Regions from separate parts of the Planococcus sp. PAMC 21323 genome, predicted to be linked through region 2. Evidence: predicted binding sites of a transcription regulator. Region 2 holds the regulator's gene; each other region holds the start of a gene.

Region 1 (7,253 bases), 340 kb from region 2:
TACAGTTCTCTTCAAAAGCAGGCAGGTCCAACAGCAAAGCAGGCAATGAAATTTCTTCTGGTATTTTGTTGGAATGCATCGCGCGCCTTCACCTCTCTTTCGTTGCTCATCATTCTAGGCTTTCGAAAGCCCTATCCATCCTATAATCATGCGAATGGCTTTCTATATATGGTAAGTTCGACAACTAATCCGATTTTCCTTTAGTAAAACCTAAAGACTTGGCAAGCACTACAATGAGTCACTTTCTTCACAGAGTGACCTTAGCAATAAAGAGCGGTAGAGGTAAAAAAGTTTAGTAGGCGTTTCAAGGTCTGTTTTTTTGAAAAAGAGACAAAAAAATCCCCCGAACCATTCGTTCGAGGGAATATAAAACACATTTCCTATTTAACTAACATCCCGAAAAATCATTGCTACTACCCTATTCTAACTCTAGCCATGCTACTGCTTCACAATGCGTCGATTGCGGGAACATATCAACAGGCTGCACTTCTTTCGTGCGATAACCACCGTCTTCTAATATTCGTAAATCACGCGCAAGTGTTGCCGGATTACACGACACGTAAACAACACGTGTTGGACGTTGTTTTAATATGGTGTGTAATAACTGCTCATCACAGCCTTTACGAGGGGGGTCCACGACTAAGACATCCGCTTTCTTACCTTCTTTATACCAACGCGGAATCACTTGCTCAGCAGGCCCTGCTTCAAACAAAGTATTTGTTAACCCATTTAGTTCAGCGTTGCGTTTAGCATCTTCGATGGCTTGCGGGACAATTTCTACCCCCATAACAAACTTAGCTTGTTGTGCAAGGAATAACGAAATGGTTCCGATGCCGCAATACGCATCGATCACAGTTTCTTCACCTGTTAATTGTGCATACGCTAGCGCTTGTCCATATAACACTTCTGTTTGTATCGGGTTGATTTGATAAAACGAACGGGCTGAAATTTCAAAACGTACATCTCCAATTCGATCTTCAATTACATTTTTGCCCCAAAGAGTTAAGGTTTCATCGCCAAAGATAACATTGGTCTTTTCATGATTAATGTTTTGAACAATCGATGTTACTTCTGGAACAGTAGTTTGAATCAATTCAATTGCACGTTGCGCTTGTGGAAATTTCTTTTTCTTGGTCACTAAAACAACCATAATTTCTCCAGTCGCTTGGGCTTTACGTACAACCACATGACGAAGCATGCCACGATGCGTCGCTTCTTCGTATGGTTCAATGCCTATCTCCATCAAGTTCTTTTTCAACGCAACCATAATCGCATCTGCTTCAGGCGTTTGAATTAAACACGTGTTGGTGTCTGCAATATCGTGTGAACGTGGCTGATAAAATCCAGCGACCACTTTGCCATCTTGTGTACCAAATGGAATTTGAGATTTATTGCGATAACGCCAAGGATCTTCCATCCCTTTAACCGGATGCACGGGTACCTCTGGTAATTTACCAATCCGTGTAATCGCATCGCGTACTAGTTTCTGTTTAAAGGTCATTTGCCCTTCGTAAGACAGGTGTTGAATCTGACAACCTCCACATGTATCAAACACCGGACAAGGAGCTGTCACACGAAACGGAGAAGCTTTTTGTATTTCGATAAGCTTTGCAAAGCCGTATGATTTTAAGGTTTTTAACACATGAACCACAACATCTTCACCAGGCAATGCACCTGGTATAAATAGTGGATAACCTTCTACTTTTGCTACTCCCGCTCCGTCGTGTGTTAAATCTTCTACATAAACCGAAATTCGGTCATTTTTAGTTACTGGTTTCAAAACGCTCACTCCATTTCACATTTACCTATCATACAACAAAAAAACGCGGCAGGCAAAAGCCTGCACGCGTCGTTAGTCCCGATCTTTTGTAACGGGGCCGTCTTTTAACGAAAACCAAAATCCAAAAATAATAGCTCCTATTAACACCAGAAAAGGTGCATAAAATATCATGAAATCCTGCATGAATAGCGCCTCCTTTATGCGTGGTAATCCGATTTACCTTCGACATAATCTTTATCGAACAAGAACAGACGGAACAATAAATAAAGTGATGGCAATAACAGGAATAGACCTGCGATAAAGGCAATAATCAATGCGATTGCCATGGCTTCATTTGTAAAACTATCATAAATTGTCAAATACGGATACAACAAGTACGGGTAATGAGAAGCTCCATACGCGAAGAAAGCGGTGAAAAACTGCCCTACCAATAAAATGAAAGCCCAACCGTAATGACGCTTTTTCCAAATAAGATAAACCGTTCCGGCAAACAATAAGAACGATACTGCAAATACCCACCACAAATCAAGAATACGAGCATAATGTTCTGGGTTATGACCACGTAATTCGTAAATAATACCGGTCGCAGTAATCATTGCCGGTGCTGCCCAGACGAGCGCATATTTGCGCATCAAATCGGTAGCTTTAACATCGCCAGCTTTTGAAGAATACCATGTTAAGAATACTGCTGAAATATAAAGCACTGCCGTTAAACTCAAGACAACGATACTCCACATTAATGGACTCGTAAACAATGCCCAATAATCCAAGTATGGTTGTTCATTATTGAGTTTGATAAAGCCCCCTTCAGACATCGCCAACACTGGTGACAACGCAGCTGGAAGTAACAATCCCGACAAGCCGTACATATAAATATAGCCTCTGTGATTGATTTTAGCTCCATATGTCGCAAACGCGTAATAAGAACCTCGAATCGCCAACAGGATTAACGCAATACTCGCCGGAACCAATAAGGTTGTCCCGTAGTAAAAAGCAGTCTGCGGGAAAAATCCGATCACCCCAACAAAGAAGAACACAAAAAATACGTTAGTAACTTCCCAAACTGGTGACAAGTATCGCTGAATTACACCTGTTAGAATATGTTGCTTTCCAACAAAAGAGCTGTAGGCATTAAAAAAACCAGCGCCAAAATCAATTGACGCCACTATGACATATAGAAACAGAAACAACCATAAAACAGAAATCCCAATAATTTCTAAAGTCATTCCTTTTCACCGCCTTTGCCATTTTCTCGTTCTGCTAATTCTTGTTCAACTGGGTTGCGTTTGTACATTCTCGTCAAGACAACAGCCGTACCAATACCTAGAATAATATACAGTCCCGCAAATAAGATGATCATTAAATCAACTTGACCACTTGATGTCGCTGCTTGATCAACTGTCATGTATCCTCTAAGTACCCAAGGCTGACGACCTACTTCTGTAAACCACCATCCCGCTTCTATTGCGATAAGTGCTAAAGGCCCTCCTGCAATGAGTAGCCACTGGAACCATTTTGTGCGGATAAATGTCCAATTGCGCCACACAGCCACAACGTACACAAAGGAGAAGAACGCTAGCCACATGCCAATCATTACCATCGTATCGAAAAGATAATGAATCCATAGTGGTGGTCTTTCATCTTCTGGAAATTCGTTAAGCCCAGTTACTTCTGAAAAAGGGTCATTATGAGCCAGAATACTTAACGCATAAGGAATTTTAATCGCATACTTTGGCTCTTCCCCATCTAGAATTCCGAAAAGAATCAAACCGGCCTCTTCTTCTGTTTCAAAATGCCATTCTGCAGCCGCCAATTTTTCCGGCTGATATTCTGCTAAATATTTACCAGAAAAGTCACCAATTAATGCTGTAGCAATAGCGAATACAAGTCCTAGTTTCATCGTTAAGAACAATGCTTTTTTATGATAAATATGGTTTGAGCCACGCAACATACGAACCGCAGCGATCGAGGCCAACACAAATGCACTAGTCATAAATGCCGTAGCCATAACGTGGGCCACTTTTGTTGGTACAGCTGGACTAAACATAGCCAGCAAAGGACTGATATTAACCATTTCACCGTCTAATATTTCAAATCCTTGTGGTTGGTTCATAAACGCATTGACGATTGTGATAAATACTGATGATGCTGCTGCACCAAGTGCAACTGGTATAAGGAATAAGAAATGCTTTCGTTGATCTTCAAAACGATCCCACGTATACAAATAAATACCGAGAAAAATAGCTTCAAAGAAAAATGCAAAAACTTCCATAAACAACGGCAATGCGATGACGTTCCCTGCCAATTGCATAAAGTTCGGCCATAGGAGTGATAATTGCAATCCAATTGCAGTTCCTGTCACAACTCCCACTGCAACCGTAATGACAAATCCTCTCGCCCAACGCCGGGCCATTAAGATATAATGTTCGTCTTGTTTCTTAATTCCTACCCATTGAGCAATCATTATCATTAGCGGGACCCCTACGCCTATCGTTGCGTAAAGAATATGGAACGATAAAGTTAATAGCGTTAGAATACGACTCAGAAAAGCTGGATCTTGAAATTCCACTCTACTCGTCTCCTTTTATAAGTAATAGATTCATTGTTTCCATAGTCCTATTGTACATCAAACCGACTTTTCAAAACGCTTCTCAAGCCTTACTTTACTCGCAATCTATGAATAAGCTGTGACAAACATAAACAAAAAGAATTGAAATTTTTCTCAATATTTAGTATTCTAGATATAACAAATAAAAAAGGGTGATGCCTCATGAGAACGAAACGGAAAGTATTTGCTTACATCACAAGAGGCGATGAAGAAAATCGCGAGTTGCTTGTATTTGAATACAAAGGAGAACCAGAAGTTGGCCTACAAGTACCAGGTGGGTCGATTGAAGATGGCGAACTGCTAATCGATGCATTATATAGAGAAGTAAAAGAAGAAACAGGTTTACCACGTGACGTACTTGACTTCGTAGGGAAAATTCATAAGTACACGTATTATCCTGACTACAAGGACAAAGCGTACGAACGAAATATCTTTCAATTTGAATATACGGGTGAACCCGTCGAACAATTTGAACACGTGATTAAAAGTCATGGTCGGGATAACGGCATGACTTTACTGTTCCGCTGGGAATCACTCAATAACTTGCCACAACTTGCTGCAGAACAAGATAAAGCAATCGAGTTGCTTTAAACAAATAAAAAAGTTGGAAACCGGAGTTTTCTCTGGTTTCCAACTTTTTATTTTCGGTCTTTTTCGTTTAATGAATCTATTGGGACGTACATTTCAATATGATTAGCCAAGTTTTTAAATGTAGCCGGTAACACGCCACCGTATTCTCCGTCTAAATTCAACAACACTCGTTCATTTGTCGTTACTTTAATCTCACTTGCCTTGGCATAAATCACATGAGGATCTGATAAATGTTCACCACGTAATGCTAATGAAGCGACGCGAATAAATTCGGCCATATTAAGCTCTTTTAAAATTAACAATGTAAACTTCCCATCATTAATACTAGCATCAGGCGCTAGCTTTTCAAATCCGCCGACAGAATTGGTTAAACCAATTAAAAACATCATCGCACTATCCTCAAACACTTGTCCGTCGTATTCAATACGCACACGCGAAGATCGAATTGAAGGCAACATCTCAATCCCTTTTAAATAATAGGCCATTTGTCCAAGAACTGTTTTTAATTTACTGGGTACTTCATAAGTCAACTCTGTAAGTCTACCGCCCCCAGCAATGTTGATAAAATATCGGTCATCATTCATTAAACCTATATCTACAGGGATCGAATCGCCTTTAAGAATGATATCCACAGCTTTTGTAATGTCACGCGGAATGTGAACAGCACGGGCAAAATCATTCGTTGTTCCCATTGGAATCAAGCCGACTTTTGGACGATTTTCAAAAGGAGCGATCCCTGAAACAACTTCATTTAATGTCCCGTCTCCACCAACAGCTATTACTAAATCAAACTCGCGCTCTACTGCATGAGCAGCAGCTTGAATAGCATCACCTTCAGATGTTGTGGCGTGGCAAGAAGTCTCATATCCTGCTTTCTCCATTTTCTCTAAGACTTCTGGCAAATGCTTGCGAAATAACTCGCGACCAGAAGTTGGATTATAAATTATACGTGCACGTTTCATAGGATTCAGCCTTTCTGGACTTTCTGTAAAAATGACTTTAACACATTTCTTGCTTCAAATACTCATAGATTTCTCGATAACGCGTTCATTTGCTTGATGCTAATGCTGTGTGGAAGACTTGACGTAATTCTTCATAAACCACATGCCAAAAATCATCATTATAAACAAAACCATCCAAAATTTCACCAGTAACCGTTTTCTCATGCAAGTTGAATTGCGGATTTTCTTTTTCAGGAAGAACTGATTTCTTCTGATCAACAAATTCCTGAACTTTTAGAGCTCTAGGTCCCCACTCTCCAATAACATGTCCACTTTCAGAAAGCACAATGTATTTCGGAATTGAGCGTTCATCATTCGTTAAATAACGATCCATCAATTCCAAATTATCATCACGATATATGCAATGAACAGCTATATCAGCTGCATCTGCAATTTTCCGCAAAATTGCATTGTTCATCATTGCATCACCGCTCCAGTCTTCAGTGATTACTAATACGTGTGGCTTTTTATCTTTTAGTAAAGCTAGGAATTCCGGATCTTTCGGTAGCTCAAACTTTTCATAGATGCTATAAGACTTATGTTGATTCGACTCCATTTGAGCCATATAGCTATCCAAACTAATGCCTTTTTCAAAGTATTGCTGCTCCGTCATCATACCATCACGCCTCCCTTTTCCTACTTTGCCACGAAGTTTAAGTTCTTTCTGAAAAGCAGAAGTTGCTCTATTTAAAATTAGCTATAGAGGTACAGTCACTGAATAACAAAGCACATGCTTTTGACCTAAATTCTTCTTTAATACCAGTTTACTGTTATGTAGCAAAGTCTTCAAGGCTGAGATGCAGATATTGCCATTACAGCAATATCACCATTGATAGAAGATAACCCTATCGTTCACTTAAATGACGTTCTCTCCTCAAATTTAGTTCCATTAATTCACTGTTTAAACCTTAACTCCTAAAACTATAAGATATAGACTCCAATCACTCTCCAACACCGCTTTGGGCATAGCTCATAAAAAAAGATGGCCCATATTGGACCACCCTTGTATACCATTCAATTAGAATTTATCGTTTTGCAATTTCTTCAAGAAGAATTTTATTAAGCAATGGCGGATTTGCTTGCCCTTTTGTTTGCTTCATGATTTGCCCAACAAGGAAACCAATTGCACGATCTTTACCGTTTTTATAGTCTTCAATCGATTGTGGATTATTATCAAGAGCTGCTGTGACAAATTCACGCAATGTGTTTTCATCTGAGATTTGAACAAGTCCTTTAGCTTTGACAATATCGTTCGCGTCGCCGCCTTTTTCAA
Region 2 (7,253 bases):
CCTACATATTGTGTACTAGAAAGTGGAAAACTATGTGTATAACTTTTAGTTATTCTGTGGATAATGTGGAGAAGTCTGTTGACCGTTGATAAGACACTATCGAGTTTGTGGAGAAATCTGTGGAAATAAATATTTTGCAAATAGCTATTGACCTATATATAGTATCAAAAAAACCGGCTATACCCTAGCCGGTTTCAACTACATATTTTCAATTTCTTCCTGAATTTCAAGCCATTGCGTCATAACTTCTTCATGAGTGGACTTGAGCTCTTCAAGTTCATTTTGAAGTGGTAGTACTCGTTCATGATCTTGGAAGATTTCTGGCTTGCATAGTTGTTTTTCGATGTCAGTAATTTGTAAATCTAGCTTTTCCATCGATTGTTCGATTTCTTCTGATTGTCGAAGCAATTGACGTTCGCGCTTTTTCGCTTCTTTGTCAATCTGAGAAGTAGAGGAAGCAACTGGAGCTTTTACTTCAGTGACCGAACCGGCTTCATCGAGTGCTTTTAGTTCAGCAATCTCTAATTTTTTCTCTACATAATAATCGTAGTCACCCAAGTATTCAGTCGTGCCATCTTGCGTAAGTTCAATTACTTTTGTTGCAATGCGGTTCATAAAGTAACGGTCATGGGAAACAAAAAGTAATGTACCAGGGTAATCTAATAATGCATTTTCCAAAACTTCTTTACTGTCGAGGTCCAAATGGTTGGTTGGCTCATCTAACAACAAGACATTGGCTTTTTGCATCATAAGTTTTGCTAGTGCCACACGTGCTTTTTCGCCACCTGATAATGTAGAAACAGGTTTTAGCACATCGTCACCGGTAAACAAGAATCGACCTAATATGCCACGTATGTCTTTTTCGTTAATGAGCGGGTAGTCGTCCCATAATTCGTTCAGTACCAGCTTATTGCCTTTTAAATTGGCTTGTTCTTGGTCGTAATAGCCAAACTGAATACCTGTACCATAATGAATATCGCCTTCTAATGGCTTTAACTCTTTCATAATGGTTTTTAGCAGTGTAGATTTTCCGACACCGTTTGGTCCGACTAAAGCTAAACTTTCTTGGCGGTATAGTTTTGCTGAAATGTCTTTGGATACGGGTTCTGTGCTATAGCCAATAGCTAACGATTGTATATTCAATACATCGTTACCGCTTTGTTTGCCAATTGTAAAACCAAAGCTCGCTGATTTTTCATTGCCATCGGGGGCTTCCATCCAATCGGTTTTCTGCAAAACTTTCCGGCGGCTTTGCGCCATTTTCGTTGTGGAAGCTCGGGCTAAGTTGCGCTGGACGTAATCTTCGAGCTTAGCCTTTTCCCCTTGTTGTTTTTCAAACTGCTTTTGGTCAAGTTCGTATTGCTTCGATTTTTCGTCCAAGTATCGACTGTAGTTACCGGTATACTTTTTAACGCGATGACGAGATACTTCATATACGAGCGTAACTACTTGATCTAGGAAATAACGGTCATGGGAAACAATAAGTAAAGCGCCAGGGTAATTTTTCAAATAGTTTTCCAACCAACTTAAGGTTTCAATGTCTAAGTGGTTGGTCGGCTCATCGAGGATTAAAAGCTCGGGTTTGCTTAGCAAATGTTTCGCCAACATAAGACGCGTTTTTTGCCCACCTGATAAAGATGTCACTTTTTTATCGTAATCTTCCGGATAAAATTTCATGCCGTGAAGAATGGCGCGTGTATCCGATTCGTATTGATAGCCGCCTGCATCTTTAAAGTCATGCTGCAAAACGTCGTATTGTTTCATCACTTTATCATTTTCTTCCGGGTTGTTATAGACATCAGGATTTGCCATTTGTGCTTCTAAATGGCGAAGTTTCGATTCTTGTTCACGAAAATGATGGAAAATCGTCATCATTTCATCCCAAATAGTCGCGTCTGATTCTAAATTGGTTTGTTGTTCCAAATAGCCGATGGTTAAATCTTTAGGCATGCTAATATCGCCGCTATCGTAAGACATATCTCCAGCAATAATTTTCAATAAAGTCGATTTTCCTGCGCCGTTGCGGCCTACTAATGCCACGCGATCGCGGTGTTGTACTTCTAATTTAACGCCTGAGAGAATCTCTTCTGCGCCAAATGATTTATGGACTTGGTTTACTTGTAAAACAATCATGTAGGTCACCTCTATTCTCTTTAAGTGTAGCTGATAGGGCGTGTGTTCGCAATTGCACAAGTCTTTACATATCAATGCTCCTACTGTAAGATGAAAGCGATTTGACAACACCTCAGGAGGATGCGAAAGCGTATGTTACAAGAGACATCTAAAATTCCGCAAGCCACGACAAAAAGGCTGCCACTATATTATCGCTTTCTTCAAAACTTTGCGAACGCCGGACAAAAAAGAATTTCTTCGCAGGAATTGAGTGAAGCGATGAAAATTGATTCTGCTACCATCCGCCGTGATTTTTCTCAATTGGGTGCACATGGTAAAAAAGGCTATGGCTATGACGTTCAAGAATTACTGCTGTTTTTTCGCAAAACATTAGATCAAGATGAAGCGACCAATGTCGCATTAATTGGTGTTGGTGGGCTTGGCAGTGCATTCTTAAAGTATAATTTTCACCGCAATCACAATACAAAAATCATTGTTGCTTTTGATTCCAATAGTCCAAAAGAGGGCGAAAAGATCAACGACATTGACACGTATCATCCCGATAAAATCGAAGAAAAGATTAAAGAATACGGGATAGAGTTGGTTATTTTAACCGTGCCTTCCCGATCAGCTCAAGAAGTAACAGACCGTTTAGCAAAAACGGATATTAAAGGGATTTTGAATTTCACACCGGTTCGAATTTCGGTGCCTGAACATATCCGTGTCCAGACCATTGATCTGTCAGTAGAGCTGCAAACATTAATCTACCAAATCAAGCAGCAATGACTTAAAACCTTCACATTTCTACAGCCTTTCGAAATAGCCAAACCCGCTCGAATGATGTAAAATAGAGCCATAATACAGGAGGTGCAACGTATGCCAGGTCCAATGAGTATCATTATTATCGGTGTTGTTGCTTTACTTGTTTTCGGTCCGAAAAAATTACCGGAACTCGGAAAAGCATTTGGTTCTTCTTTGCGTGAGTTTAAAAACGCAACAAAAGGACTTGTAGACGATGACGACGATAAAGTAGATTTGAAAAAGAAAGACTAGCAAAAGGATATACGATAGGATGTTTGTCTGATGACAGAAAAAGATATGACATTAATTGAACATATAGGTGAACTTAGAAAACGACTGACCATTCTAGTCGTTTTCTTTGTATTAGCGATTATTATTAGCTTTTTCATTGCACAGCCGCTGATTCAGTATTTGCAATATACCGAAGAAGCAAAAAATCTTACCTTGAATGCGTTCAAAATTACGGATCCACTGAAGATTTTTATGCAGGTAACCATGATTTTAGCGTTAATCATCACTTCACCGCTAATCATGTACCAATTCTGGGCGTTTATAAGCCCTGGACTTCTCGATAAAGAGCGGAGAGCGACATTAAGTTATATTCCGTTTTCAGTACTACTGTTTTTAGGTGGAATTGCTTTCGCCTATTTAATCTTGTTTCCATACGTCATCGGATTTATGTTGAATATATCCGATAACATGAATATACAAGAAACCATCGGCATTAATGAGTATTTTCAATTCTTGTTCCAGATTACGTTGCCGTTCGGTGTGATTTTCCAGCTACCGGTACTGATGTTGTTTTTAACAAGACTCGGGATTATTACACCGATGTTGATGACTAAGTATCGTAAGTTTGCCTATCTTGGATTGGTGATCATTGCGGCGTTTATTACTCCGCCTGACATCGTTTCACATATGATTGTTACGTTACCGCTTATTATATTGTATGAATTTAGTGTTGTGATTGCTAAAATCGGCTACCGTAAATTTTTAAAAGCAGAGCAGCAACAAGCGATCGAAGAACAACAAGAAAGCCTTCCACCGAATTGATCGGGGAAGGCTTTTTTTACTGTAAATTTTCCAGTTGTTTTTGAAATTCCATGATTTTGTCCATGTTCAATTGAATAACCATTACATAGCTGTTTAACAGAATATGCGCAATGATTGGCGTGACGATGCTTTTTGTTTTCTGGTATAGAAAAGCCAAAATCAACCCGGTTGTGAAATACAGCAATAGGTGCGTAAAGTCGAAATGGATTAACGCGAACGTCAATGCACTCACCGCAGTTGCGAAAAAGAAGTTGGTTGTCTGGTTTAGTGACCCAAACAACACGCGGCGGAAAACAAGCTCTTCAAGAACTGGACCAAACAAGACAATTGAAACGATCGCGAGTGGCACCACTTCGGCAATGTTAACTAATGAAGCGGTATTCTCAGAGCCGGGATCAATGCCAAGGAAATTCATTTCAATTAAAGCGGCAATGGATTGGCCGATGAGTAACAGCAAGAAGCCGAGAAAGCCCCAGATAATCGACATGAGAAGAGACGATTTTTTGCCTTTCCAAATATCGAAAAAGCGTTTGTCTCGGGATATGAGGATGAGCGTTAAGATAAAGCCAATTCCCATCGTTAAAAAGATTAGCCAGCCGGATGTTGCAAACCCAGCAGCTTCGCGGTCCATGCCTTGGTCTTGGAAGTAGCCTAAGGTAGGGCTAATAAACAAGATCGGCGATAGCTGTGCCGCGATGAAAATTAATAATACATAAAGCGGTGTTTTTTTACCTTTATACTTTGGGCGATTATTGGTACTTTTTTGTACAGTTGGTTTTTTTCTAGTATCGTTCTCAAAAAATGTGTCTATGAATTTCTTTCGTTTAGAGGGCATAATGCAATTCCTTTCACTTTTAAACTCCTTCTATTGTAGAGCTTTCAGAAGATAACCGCAAAGAAATCAAAATCATAATAGTTCCTACTTGCAAAAGACTGAAGATTTTATTAAACTTGATAATGGGTTAGCACTCAAAGGTTGAGAGTGCTAATCGAGAACATTTAGATAATTTGAGGAGGGTGTTTCATTTGTTAAGACCACTAGGAGATCGTGTAATTATTGAGCTCATCGAAGCGGAAGAAAAAACATCAAGCGGTATCGTTTTACCGGGATCGGCACAAGAAAAACCGCAGGAGGGCCATGTGATCGCTGTAGGAAATGGACTTATTCGTGAAAACGGACAGCGCACAGAATTAGACGTGCAAGCTGGCGATCGCGTTATCTTCTCGAAATACGCAGGCTCTGAATTGAAATATGAAGGCAAAGAATATTTGATTTTACGTGAAAACGATATATTAGCAGTTTTAGGCTAAAATAAACCAACGACACAGGAGGAAGCTAAACATGGCAAAAGAGATTAAGTTCAGCGAAGACGCACGCAGTTTAATGCTGAGAGGCGTAGATAAATTAGCAGACACAGTAAAAGTAACGCTTGGACCAAAAGGGCGTAACGTAGTGCTTGAGAAAAAATTCGGTTCGCCGTTAATCACCAACGATGGTGTGACAATCGCAAAAGAAATCGAACTTGAAAATGCTTTTGAAAACATGGGTGCGAAACTTGTTGCGGAAGTTGCTTCTAAAACAAACGACATCGCTGGTGATGGTACAACTACAGCAACGGTTCTTGCTCAAGCAATGATCCGTGAAGGGTTGAAAAACGTTACAGCTGGTGCAAACCCAGTCGGCATCCGTCACGGAATTGAATTAGCTGTTGAAAGCGCACTTAGCGAATTAAAAGCGATTTCAAAACCAATCGAAGGCAAAGAGTCAATTGCACAAGTTGCAGCGATTTCGTCTGGGGACGAAGAAGTCGGCAAATTGATTGCAGAAGCAATGGAGCGCGTGGGTAACGACGGCGTGATCACATTAGAAGAATCACGTGGCTTTACAACGGAACTTGACGTTGTAGAAGGTATGCAATTTGATCGTGGCTACCAATCACCATACATGGTAACCGATTCAGATAAAATGGAAGCTGTTTTAGAAAACCCATTTATTTTAGTGACGGACAAGAAAATTGGCAACATCCAAGAAATCTTACCAGTCCTTGAACAAGTGGTTCAACAAAGCAAACCGTTACTGATCGTTGCTGAAGACGTTGAAGGCGAAGCGTTAGCAACATTAGTAGTGAATAAATTGCGTGGCACGTTTAACGCAGTAGCTGTAAAGGCACCAGGCTTCGGTGATCGTCGCAAAGCAATGCTTGAGGATATTGCAGCATTAACTGGCGCAGAAGTGATCACAGAGGATCTAGGGCTTGAATTGAAAACAACAAACATTGCTCAACTAGGTCGTGCATCAAAAGTTGTTGTGACAAAAGAAAACACAACAATCGTAGAAGGCGCTGGCAACCAAGAGCATATCGTTGCGCGCGTTGGTCAAATCCGCAACCAATTAGAAGAGTCAACTTCTGAATTCGACAAAGAGAAACTACAAGAACGTCTAGCGAAATTAGCTGGCGGCGTAGCTGTCATCAAAGTCGGAGCGGCTACAGAAACGGAATTGAAAGAACGCAAACTTCGCATTGAAGATGCTTTGAACTCAACTCGTGCAGCTGTAGAAGAAGGAATTGTTGCCGGCGGTGGTACAGCATTAGTCAACGTCTACAACAAAGTAGCAGAACTTCTTACAGCACAAGAAGGCGACGTAGCAACAGGGATCAACATCGTACTTCGTGCGCTTGAAGAGCCAGTTCGTCAAATCGCAACAAACGCAGGACTTGAAGGATCTATCATCGTTCACCGTCTGAAAACAGAAGAAGTCGGAATCGGCTATAACGCTGCAAACGGCGAATGGGTGAACATGGTTGAAGAAGGAATCGTTGATCCAACTAAAGTTACCCGTTCAGCATTACAAAATGCAGCATCTGTTGCGGCAATGTTCTTAACAACTGAAGCGGTTGTTGCAGACTTGCCAGAACCAGCAGGACAAGGCGGCGGCATGCCTGATATGGGTGGCATGGGCGGCATGATGTAATAAGCACCTAACCCTGGAACTTATAAGGGTTAATGTGTTAAAAACATCTTATTGCTTACAATCACGACATCAAACTACACAAAAGAGCCTCACACCAATTCAACGAATTAGTGTGAGGCTCTTATTTTTTTATTGTGAAAAGTGCACTTACCGCTTAACAGACTGCCGCTTTTCCAGATAAGGCAACTCCAAATTGTCACGCAACGTCTTTCCTTCATATTCGTTCCGGAAAATTCCGCGTGCTTGCAGAATTGGTACCACTTGGTCGACAAACGCTTCGAGTTCACTTGGCAAATTGGCAATGATCATAAAG
Region 3 (7,253 bases), 1.2 Mb from region 2:
CGGTGAAGCGCAAAAGCCAGAATTTAAAACCTATATTGAACAAGTTGTGAAAAATGCTGATGCATTAGCAAAAGCGCTAATTGCAGAAGGTGTAAATATCGTATCTGGCGGCACAGACAATCATTTACTATTGCTTGATCTTCGCTCGTTAAACTTAACGGGGAAAGTGGCAGAACATGTTCTTGATGAAGTCGGTATTACAACAAACAAAAATACCATTCCTTTCGATCCGGAAAGCCCATTTGTAACTTCTGGAATCCGTTTAGGAACTGCTGCCGTTACTTCGCGTGGTTTTAAAGAAGAAGACATGAAAGAAATTGCTATGATTATGGCAATGCTTCTAAAAAAACCAGAAGATGAAAATGTTAAAAAAGAAGCTGCAGAACGTGTTGCAAAATTAACTGCCGCGCATGCATTATATAAATAAGTTCACACAGCTGCCAAATAAAAATGTTGGCAGCTGTATTTTTATACTATAATAGAAGTAAGTTCTAAAAAACGAGGACTATAATAATATATACATATAAAAAAGGAGGCGCGTCGTATGCATACGCATGAGTTAATGAATGACAAAAATGTAATCATAGAGTGGCTACGCCGTCTCGGTGTTAAATTTCATACATCGTTCTTAGTCGTTAACTCTGAAATAGAAGAACAACCAATTGTTTATGCAAACGAAGCTTTCTTTAAAATGATTGGCTATAGTGAAGAAGAGACGTTAGGACGTAACGGGCGTTTTCTTCACGGAGAAAAAACTTCTCCAGAAGTAGGTGCAACTATACATGACTGCATAGCTAAAGGAGAAACAGGGATTTTTGAAATTATCAATTACCGCAAAAACGGAACACCTTTTTGGAATGAATTATCAATCCAACCATTAACGTTTCCAGAAAAAAATCTCAAATTTACTTTATTGCTTCAAAATGATATTACTGAACGAAAGCGTACAGAAGCTTTAGTTAAGCTTCAAAAGCAAACGTACAAAAAAATAGAAAACGGTAATAAGTTGAGTTCAATCCTTCAAAATATTTGTGATACATGTGAATCGTTCTTTATTGACGGTGCAAAGTGCACAGTGTTATTAATCGATAATGAAGAAAGAATTTATACGATTGGTGCTACCGAATCAATGCCCAAAAGCTTTGAAGAAGAGATTATTGGGTTAAAAGTAGAGGAAGATATCGGCACTTGTGGAGCTGCATTTCATAGAGGTCAGCCGGTAGTAGTTAAGGATATGACTACGGATTATTTATGGAGAAACCATCAACAATTAGTAGAGCAACATGGCTTAGTTTCAAGTTGGTCTATTCCAATACTAAGTGTGGAAGATGAAGTGGTTGGCACATTTGGTATTTATTTTCCAGCAACAGCTATTCCATACGATAAAGATTTGAAATTCATGGAAGGTGTGGCTTCGATTGTGTCTTTAGCCATCAAGTACTCACATCAACATGAAGAAATATTAAGATTAGCTTATCGTGATGGGGATACGAACTTACCTAACCGTAATTATTTTAGAGATGAAATTGATAAATTGTTGAAGATTGGCAAAGAAGGTTTTGTCGCTTTTATTTCAACAGATGAATATACAAAAGTAGTCGATCAATACGGGCACCGTGCAGGAGATACACTCATGACCGAAATTGGCAGACGATTAATGTTGCATCAAAATGTCTCAGAAAACTTGATTGCTCGATTTTCAGATTCTACATTATCGATGTACAGCATAACTCCGTTTACTAAAATACCAGACTACTTGGAACAACTGATGCATGGGTTTACTGATCCCATCAAAGTTGGGGACATGGAATTGTTCTTAACCTTGAAAATTGGTGTCGCTATCGTAATGCCACACCAAAAAGATTCAGAAGAGTTAATCCGCTGCTCGGATAGTGCTTTATCACAAGCAAAGCTACGGACCGGCGAGGCAATTTGTTATTTTGAAAGTGAACTGGATGAGTTTTTGATGAGAGACTTGCGAGTTGCCAACGAGTTAACAGTAGCATTAAACCGCAATGAAATCGCTGTTCACTTGCAACCTAAAGTTGATTTAGAAACTGGCGAAATTTTGAGTTTTGAAGCTTTGGCACGTTGGACATCTCCAGATTTAGGTGTGATTCCCCCTGATATTTTTATACCGGCTGCTGAAAAAAATGGCAAAATACGTTTGGTAGAAAAAAGTATTTTAGAGCAAGTGCTAGGGTGGATGAAAAAAAGAGCGGATCAAGGATTAAAGCTAAGACAAGTAGCCATCAATATATCAGCTGAACATTTTTTCCATCATTCATTTGTTAGAAACTTAATGAACATGACTTCTATGTATGGCATAGATCCAAAATGGATTCGATTGGAAATTACAGAACGTATCGGCTTTGTTGATATTGAGACAGCTAATAAAATTTTTAAGAACTTGAAATACTTTGGATTTACAACTGCGATTGATGATTTTGGAACAGGCTATTCATCACTCAGTTATCTTCAGAAGTTACCTATAGAAGAATTGAAGATAGACCGTTCTTTTGTTTCAAATATGGACGAAGCAGGAACGTTGGCGATTGTCCATACAATCATTCAACTTGCGAATAATTTAAATATGCATGCCGTTGCGGAAGGTATAGAAACAGAAAAAGAACGAAGAATTTTATTGAGTCTAGGGTGTAAAGTAGGGCAAGGGTATTTGTTTTACAAACCAATGTCTCTTGACGAAGCTTATCTCCTTTAAAATGAAAAAAATATAATCCTTAATCTTAAAACCAGAGATTTATTCTCTGGTTTTTTTTTGAGAATATTTGTATAGGCGGAAATAACTGAATAATGCCAAAGCAGAATCTGACAACTTGAACGAAAGATTTTCTGTTATACTATTTAAGATAATGTTTGAAAAGGAGAGATAGGCCGTGGGAAAAGTATATGTTTTTGATCATCCATTGATCCAACATAAAGTGACGCACATCCGTGATAAGTCGACAGGGACAAAAGAATTCCGTGAATTGGTGGATGAAATTGCTACATTGATGGCATTTGAAATCACGCGCGATTTGCCCTTAGAAGAAATTGATGTGGAAACACCGGTTCAAATGGCAAAGTCAAATGTTCTTGCAGGAAAGAAATTAGGCGTAGTCCCTATTTTGCGCGCAGGAATTGGTATGGTAGATGGAATCTTAAAATTGATTCCAGCGGCAAAAGTCGGCCATATTGGTTTGTATCGTGATCCGGTTACATTACAACCAGTGGAATATTACTTGAAATTGCCTTCCGATGTTCAAGAACGTGAATTTATCGTTGTTGACCCAATGCTCGCTACTGGCGGATCAGCGATTGAAGCAGTCAATTCGATGAAAAAACGAGGCGCTGTTAAAATTCGCTTTATGTGTATTATTGCAGCTCCTGAAGGTGTAGAAGCTTTACAAGAAGCGCATCCGGATGTAGACATTTTCATCGCGGCATTAGATGAAAAACTTAACGAAAAAGGATATATTGTCCCAGGTCTTGGAGACGCTGGCGACCGCTTATTTGGAACAAAATAAGAGAGCGAGGTAAATCAGCTTGACGAAAAAATGGAAAGTAATGACGATATTTGGTACGCGACCAGAAGCGATTAAAATGGCGCCGCTTGTTTTAGAACTTCAAAAACATCCAGAAACCATTGAACCACTTGTAACGGTAACGGCACAGCACAGAGAAATGTTGGATCAAGTACTAGAAACATTTAAAATCACACCTGACTTTGACTTAAATATCATGAAAGATCGCCAAACATTGACCGACGTAACAATGCGAGCAATGCAAGGACTCGATGCGGTAATGAAAGAAGCAAAGCCAGATATTGTTTTGGTGCATGGTGATACGACGACAACATTCGCTGCGAGCCTAGCTGCTTTTTACAACCAGGTAGCGGTGGGACATGTGGAAGCTGGCTTGCGTACGCATAACAAATACTCGCCATATCCTGAAGAAATGAACCGTCAATTGACGGGAGTCATGGCAGATATTCATTTTTCACCAACTGAAAAGTCAGCTCAAAACTTGCTTGATGAAAATAAAAAAGAAGAAACGATTTATATTACTGGTAATACGGCGATCGACGCTTTACAAACAACCGTCCGCGAAACATACACGCACCCAATTTTAGAGAAGATGGGTAGCGACCGGATGATTTTACTGACAGCACATCGTCGTGAAAATCTCGGTCAACCAATGCGCAATATGTTCCGTGCCATCAAGCGTTTGATTGAAGAGCATGACGATATTCAAGTGGTTTATCCAGTGCATATGAATCCAGCTGTCCGTGAAGTTGCGGATGAAGTACTAGGGCGTGATCCTCGTATACACTTGATCGAACCGCTAGAAGTTTTGGATTTCCACAATTTTGCGGCACGCTCATTCTTTATTCTGACTGATTCTGGTGGGATTCAAGAAGAAGCACCGTCACTTGGAAAACCGGTTTTAGTTTTACGTGATACGACTGAACGTCCTGAAGGCATTACGGCAGGAACGTTGAAACTTGCCGGCACAGATGAAGAAACAATCTACGGAATGGCGAAAGAATTGCTGACAGACGAAGCTGCTTACAAAGCGATGTCTCAAGCATCAAATCCATACGGAGATGGCAAAGCATCTGCACGAATTGTTGAAGCACTTCATGTGTATTTTTCAAAACTGAAGAGCTAAAACGGCCAATTCCACTTTTTTTTGTTGTCTAGTTGCATCGGCCAGCTCTTCGGGGTCTTAAGTCAGCCTGGCTTTGTGGCAAAAAGCGCCACTTTGCCATTCTGTCTTAAGCCCGTCAGAGCTAAAACGGCCAATTCCACTTTTTTTTGTTGAAATTTGTCCACAATATGTCAGAGAAAAATCGCTTGTGAAGTTTTTCACTTCTACTAATTGACATGATTTTACCCCTAATGTATGCTTACAAAGGGTATGCATGAGATGGTTTTCTTACATAGATTATGTAGGTGGAAGCCTGATGCGACTGCTCTTTTTGAGGGTATAATGTCAAATCAACGAGGTTCAAGGGGGTTGTCATGCGCCCAACAAAAAAGCCCTTACAAGCGATGGCAATTTATAGTGCCATTCTGTCACAACTTGTCGGGTCTGTACTCATCGGGGTGTTCACGGGTATGTGGCTCGATGAAAAGATTGGAACCGCACCATTTTTCATGATCATCTGCCTATTCATAGGCATCACTGCCGGTGTTTGGGCAATGCTTCAGACCGTCCGCAAATTCGAATCAGGAGACAAGTAGAAAATGGATGGACTTAGGGAGATATACACAAGACTAAAAAAGATGATTATTTTCATCTTAGCGCTCTACGTTATTGGTTGGGGGTTTACCTCTTATCAAGAAGTGTTCGCGGGTCTCATAATCGGAACTTTGTTCGGCATTTATAACATGTGGATTCTTGTTCGTCGGATGGAGAAATTTGACCGTGCGGTGGCTGAAGGCTCGAAAGTTCGTTCGCTTGGAACGGCATTACGGTTTGCATCAGGTATTGCTGCTGTAGCGATTGCTATTTTATTCGCAGAGCACATTCACTTGGTCAGTGCAGTAATAGGGTTGATGGTCCCTTATGCTCTGTTGTTAACAGAGCGGATTGTTTATCACGTGAAACACCATTAACAATGTGGAAAGAGAGGTGAAACTATCGTGGAACATGGCGCTCCTATGCTCAAGGTGTTCGGGATCTGGTTCAACCTATCAAACGTTATGATGCTACTTGTAGCCGCTCTTATCGTCTTCCTTATTGCTTTTTTCGCTACACGGAATTTGCAGCTTAAACCAACGGGCATGCAAAACTTCATGGAATGGATCATGGATTTCGTGAAAGGGATTATTAAGAGCAATATGGATTGGAAAGATGGTGGCCGATTCCATGTTCTTGGAATCACCTTAATTATGTTCATTTTTGTTGCGAACATGTTAGGTCTTCCATTTGCAATAGTTGTTAACGGAGATCTTTGGTGGAAATCACCAACAGCTGATCCAACAGTAGCAATGACTTTAGCCGCTACGGTACTCATCTTGAGTCATTATTATGGCATCAAGTTGAAAGGGTTAAAAGGATATGCCGGAGGCTATATAAAGCCAATGCCATTCTTATTCCCACTAAAGATTATTGAGGAATTCGCAAATACGTTGACACTCGGTCTACGTCTTTACGGAAACATCTATGCGGGAGAAATCTTGTTAACTTTGTTAGCGGGTCTCGCATCATTAAGTGTTTTTGGATTCGCAGCAGCTATCCTGCCAATGATGTTATGGCAAGGCTTCTCGATATTTATCGGGGCAATTCAAGCGTTCATTTTCGTTATGTTGACAATGGTTTATTTATCGCATAAAGTTGCCGACGACCATTGAGTATAAAACCGCTCATAGAGCAAAAAAAAAACAATTATCCTGAGGAGGACATTTTAAAATGGGTTTATTAGCAGCAGCAATTGCAGTAGGTTTAGCAGCACTAGGTGCAGGTATTGGTAACGGTCTTATCGTTTCAAAAACAGTTGAAGGTATCGCTCGTCAGCCAGAAGCTCGTGGCGTTCTACAAACAACAATGTTTATCGGTGTTGCATTGGTTGAGGCATTGCCAATCATCGCTGTAGTTATCGCGTTCATCGTAATGAACCGATAGGATTCCTATACAAAAGTTAAATGGTGGGGATGCTATTATATGGTTTTCGCCATTTAAACTTGTATGCAACATTTGCTTTCGAAAGTTCATCTTATAATAACTAAAGATCTTACTATAGAAGAAATTGCATTTTAGGCTCTTGAAGGGAGTGAAACAATCGTGTTTTTTGATCACCTCGTACTCGGTGCAACCGGGGAGTTTTTGAATATTGGAGACATTCTCGTCACACTTGTCATCTTCATTGGGTTAATGTTGCTTTTAAAGAAATTCGCATGGGGTCCTTTGATGGGCATAATGCAGCAACGTGAAGATTTGATCAAGAGTGAAATTGAAACAGCTGAAAACAGCCGTCTAGAATCTCATAAATTGCTTGAAGAGCAGCGTAGCCTTCTTAAAGATGCGCGTACGCAAGCACAAGAAATCGTTGAGAACGCTAAAAAGCAAGGCGAAGTTTCGCGTGAGGAAATTATTACAACTGCGCGTGCTGAGTCTGGTCGTATGAAAGAAGCAGCAGTGCAAGAAATTGCTAACGAAAGAGATAAAGCTATTTCAGCTGTTCGTGAAGAAGTTGTGGCATTGTCACTACTTGCTGCTACGAAAGTGCTTGAAAAAGAAATCTCTGA

Evidence for each region. Region 2 encodes Rex, which represses fermentation and respiration genes when NADH is low (regulators of the CRP and FNR family bind a similar motif). Its sites were predicted from a motif close to TTGTGAAATATTTCACAA; they were not measured.
Region 1: PLANO_RS03855 (cytochrome ubiquinol oxidase subunit I) is a predicted target of Rex. The motif match lies at 4,489-4,506, and genes of this name have one in related genera.
Region 3: PLANO_RS12185 (AtpZ/AtpI family protein) is a predicted target of Rex. The motif match lies at 4,857-4,874, and genes of this name have one in related genera.

The regions. Positions count from the first base shown of each region.
Region 1 covers NZ_CP009129.1:776,109-783,361, reverse strand. Annotated here, with positions in the region: gene PLANO_RS03870 (amino acid deaminase/aldolase) at 1-79, opposite strand, end outside; gene rlmD (23S rRNA (uracil(1939)-C(5))-methyltransferase RlmD) at 419-1,780, opposite strand; gene cydS (cytochrome bd oxidase small subunit CydS family protein) at 1,853-1,963, opposite strand; gene PLANO_RS03860 (cytochrome d ubiquinol oxidase subunit II) at 1,978-3,006, opposite strand; gene PLANO_RS03855 (cytochrome ubiquinol oxidase subunit I) at 3,003-4,349, opposite strand; gene PLANO_RS03850 (NUDIX hydrolase) at 4,551-4,979, shown strand; gene PLANO_RS03845 (diacylglycerol kinase) at 5,027-5,941, opposite strand; gene PLANO_RS03840 (thioredoxin family protein) at 6,027-6,596, opposite strand; gene gatB (Asp-tRNA(Asn)/Glu-tRNA(Gln) amidotransferase subunit GatB) at 7,006-7,253, opposite strand, start outside.
Region 2 covers NZ_CP009129.1:432,125-439,377, forward strand. Annotated here, with positions in the region: gene PLANO_RS02320 (ABC-F family ATP-binding cassette domain-containing protein) at 199-2,133, opposite strand; gene PLANO_RS02325 (redox-sensing transcriptional repressor Rex) at 2,266-2,898, shown strand; gene PLANO_RS02330 (twin-arginine translocase TatA/TatE family subunit) at 2,989-3,165, shown strand; gene tatC (twin-arginine translocase subunit TatC) at 3,196-3,966, shown strand; gene PLANO_RS02340 (CPBP family intramembrane glutamic endopeptidase) at 3,983-4,801, opposite strand; gene groES (co-chaperone GroES) at 4,993-5,277, shown strand; gene groL (chaperonin GroEL) at 5,309-6,940, shown strand; gene PLANO_RS02355 (LLM class flavin-dependent oxidoreductase) at 7,088-7,253, opposite strand, start outside.
Region 3 covers NZ_CP009129.1:2,467,802-2,475,054, reverse strand. Annotated here, with positions in the region: gene glyA (serine hydroxymethyltransferase) at 1-427, shown strand, start outside; gene PLANO_RS12200 (sensor domain-containing phosphodiesterase) at 545-2,722, shown strand; gene upp (uracil phosphoribosyltransferase) at 2,898-3,527, shown strand; gene wecB (non-hydrolyzing UDP-N-acetylglucosamine 2-epimerase) at 3,547-4,671, shown strand; gene PLANO_RS12185 (AtpZ/AtpI family protein) at 5,025-5,246, shown strand; gene PLANO_RS12180 (ATP synthase subunit I) at 5,250-5,621, shown strand; gene atpB (F0F1 ATP synthase subunit A) at 5,649-6,359, shown strand; gene atpE (F0F1 ATP synthase subunit C) at 6,418-6,630, shown strand; gene atpF (F0F1 ATP synthase subunit B) at 6,790-7,253, shown strand, end outside.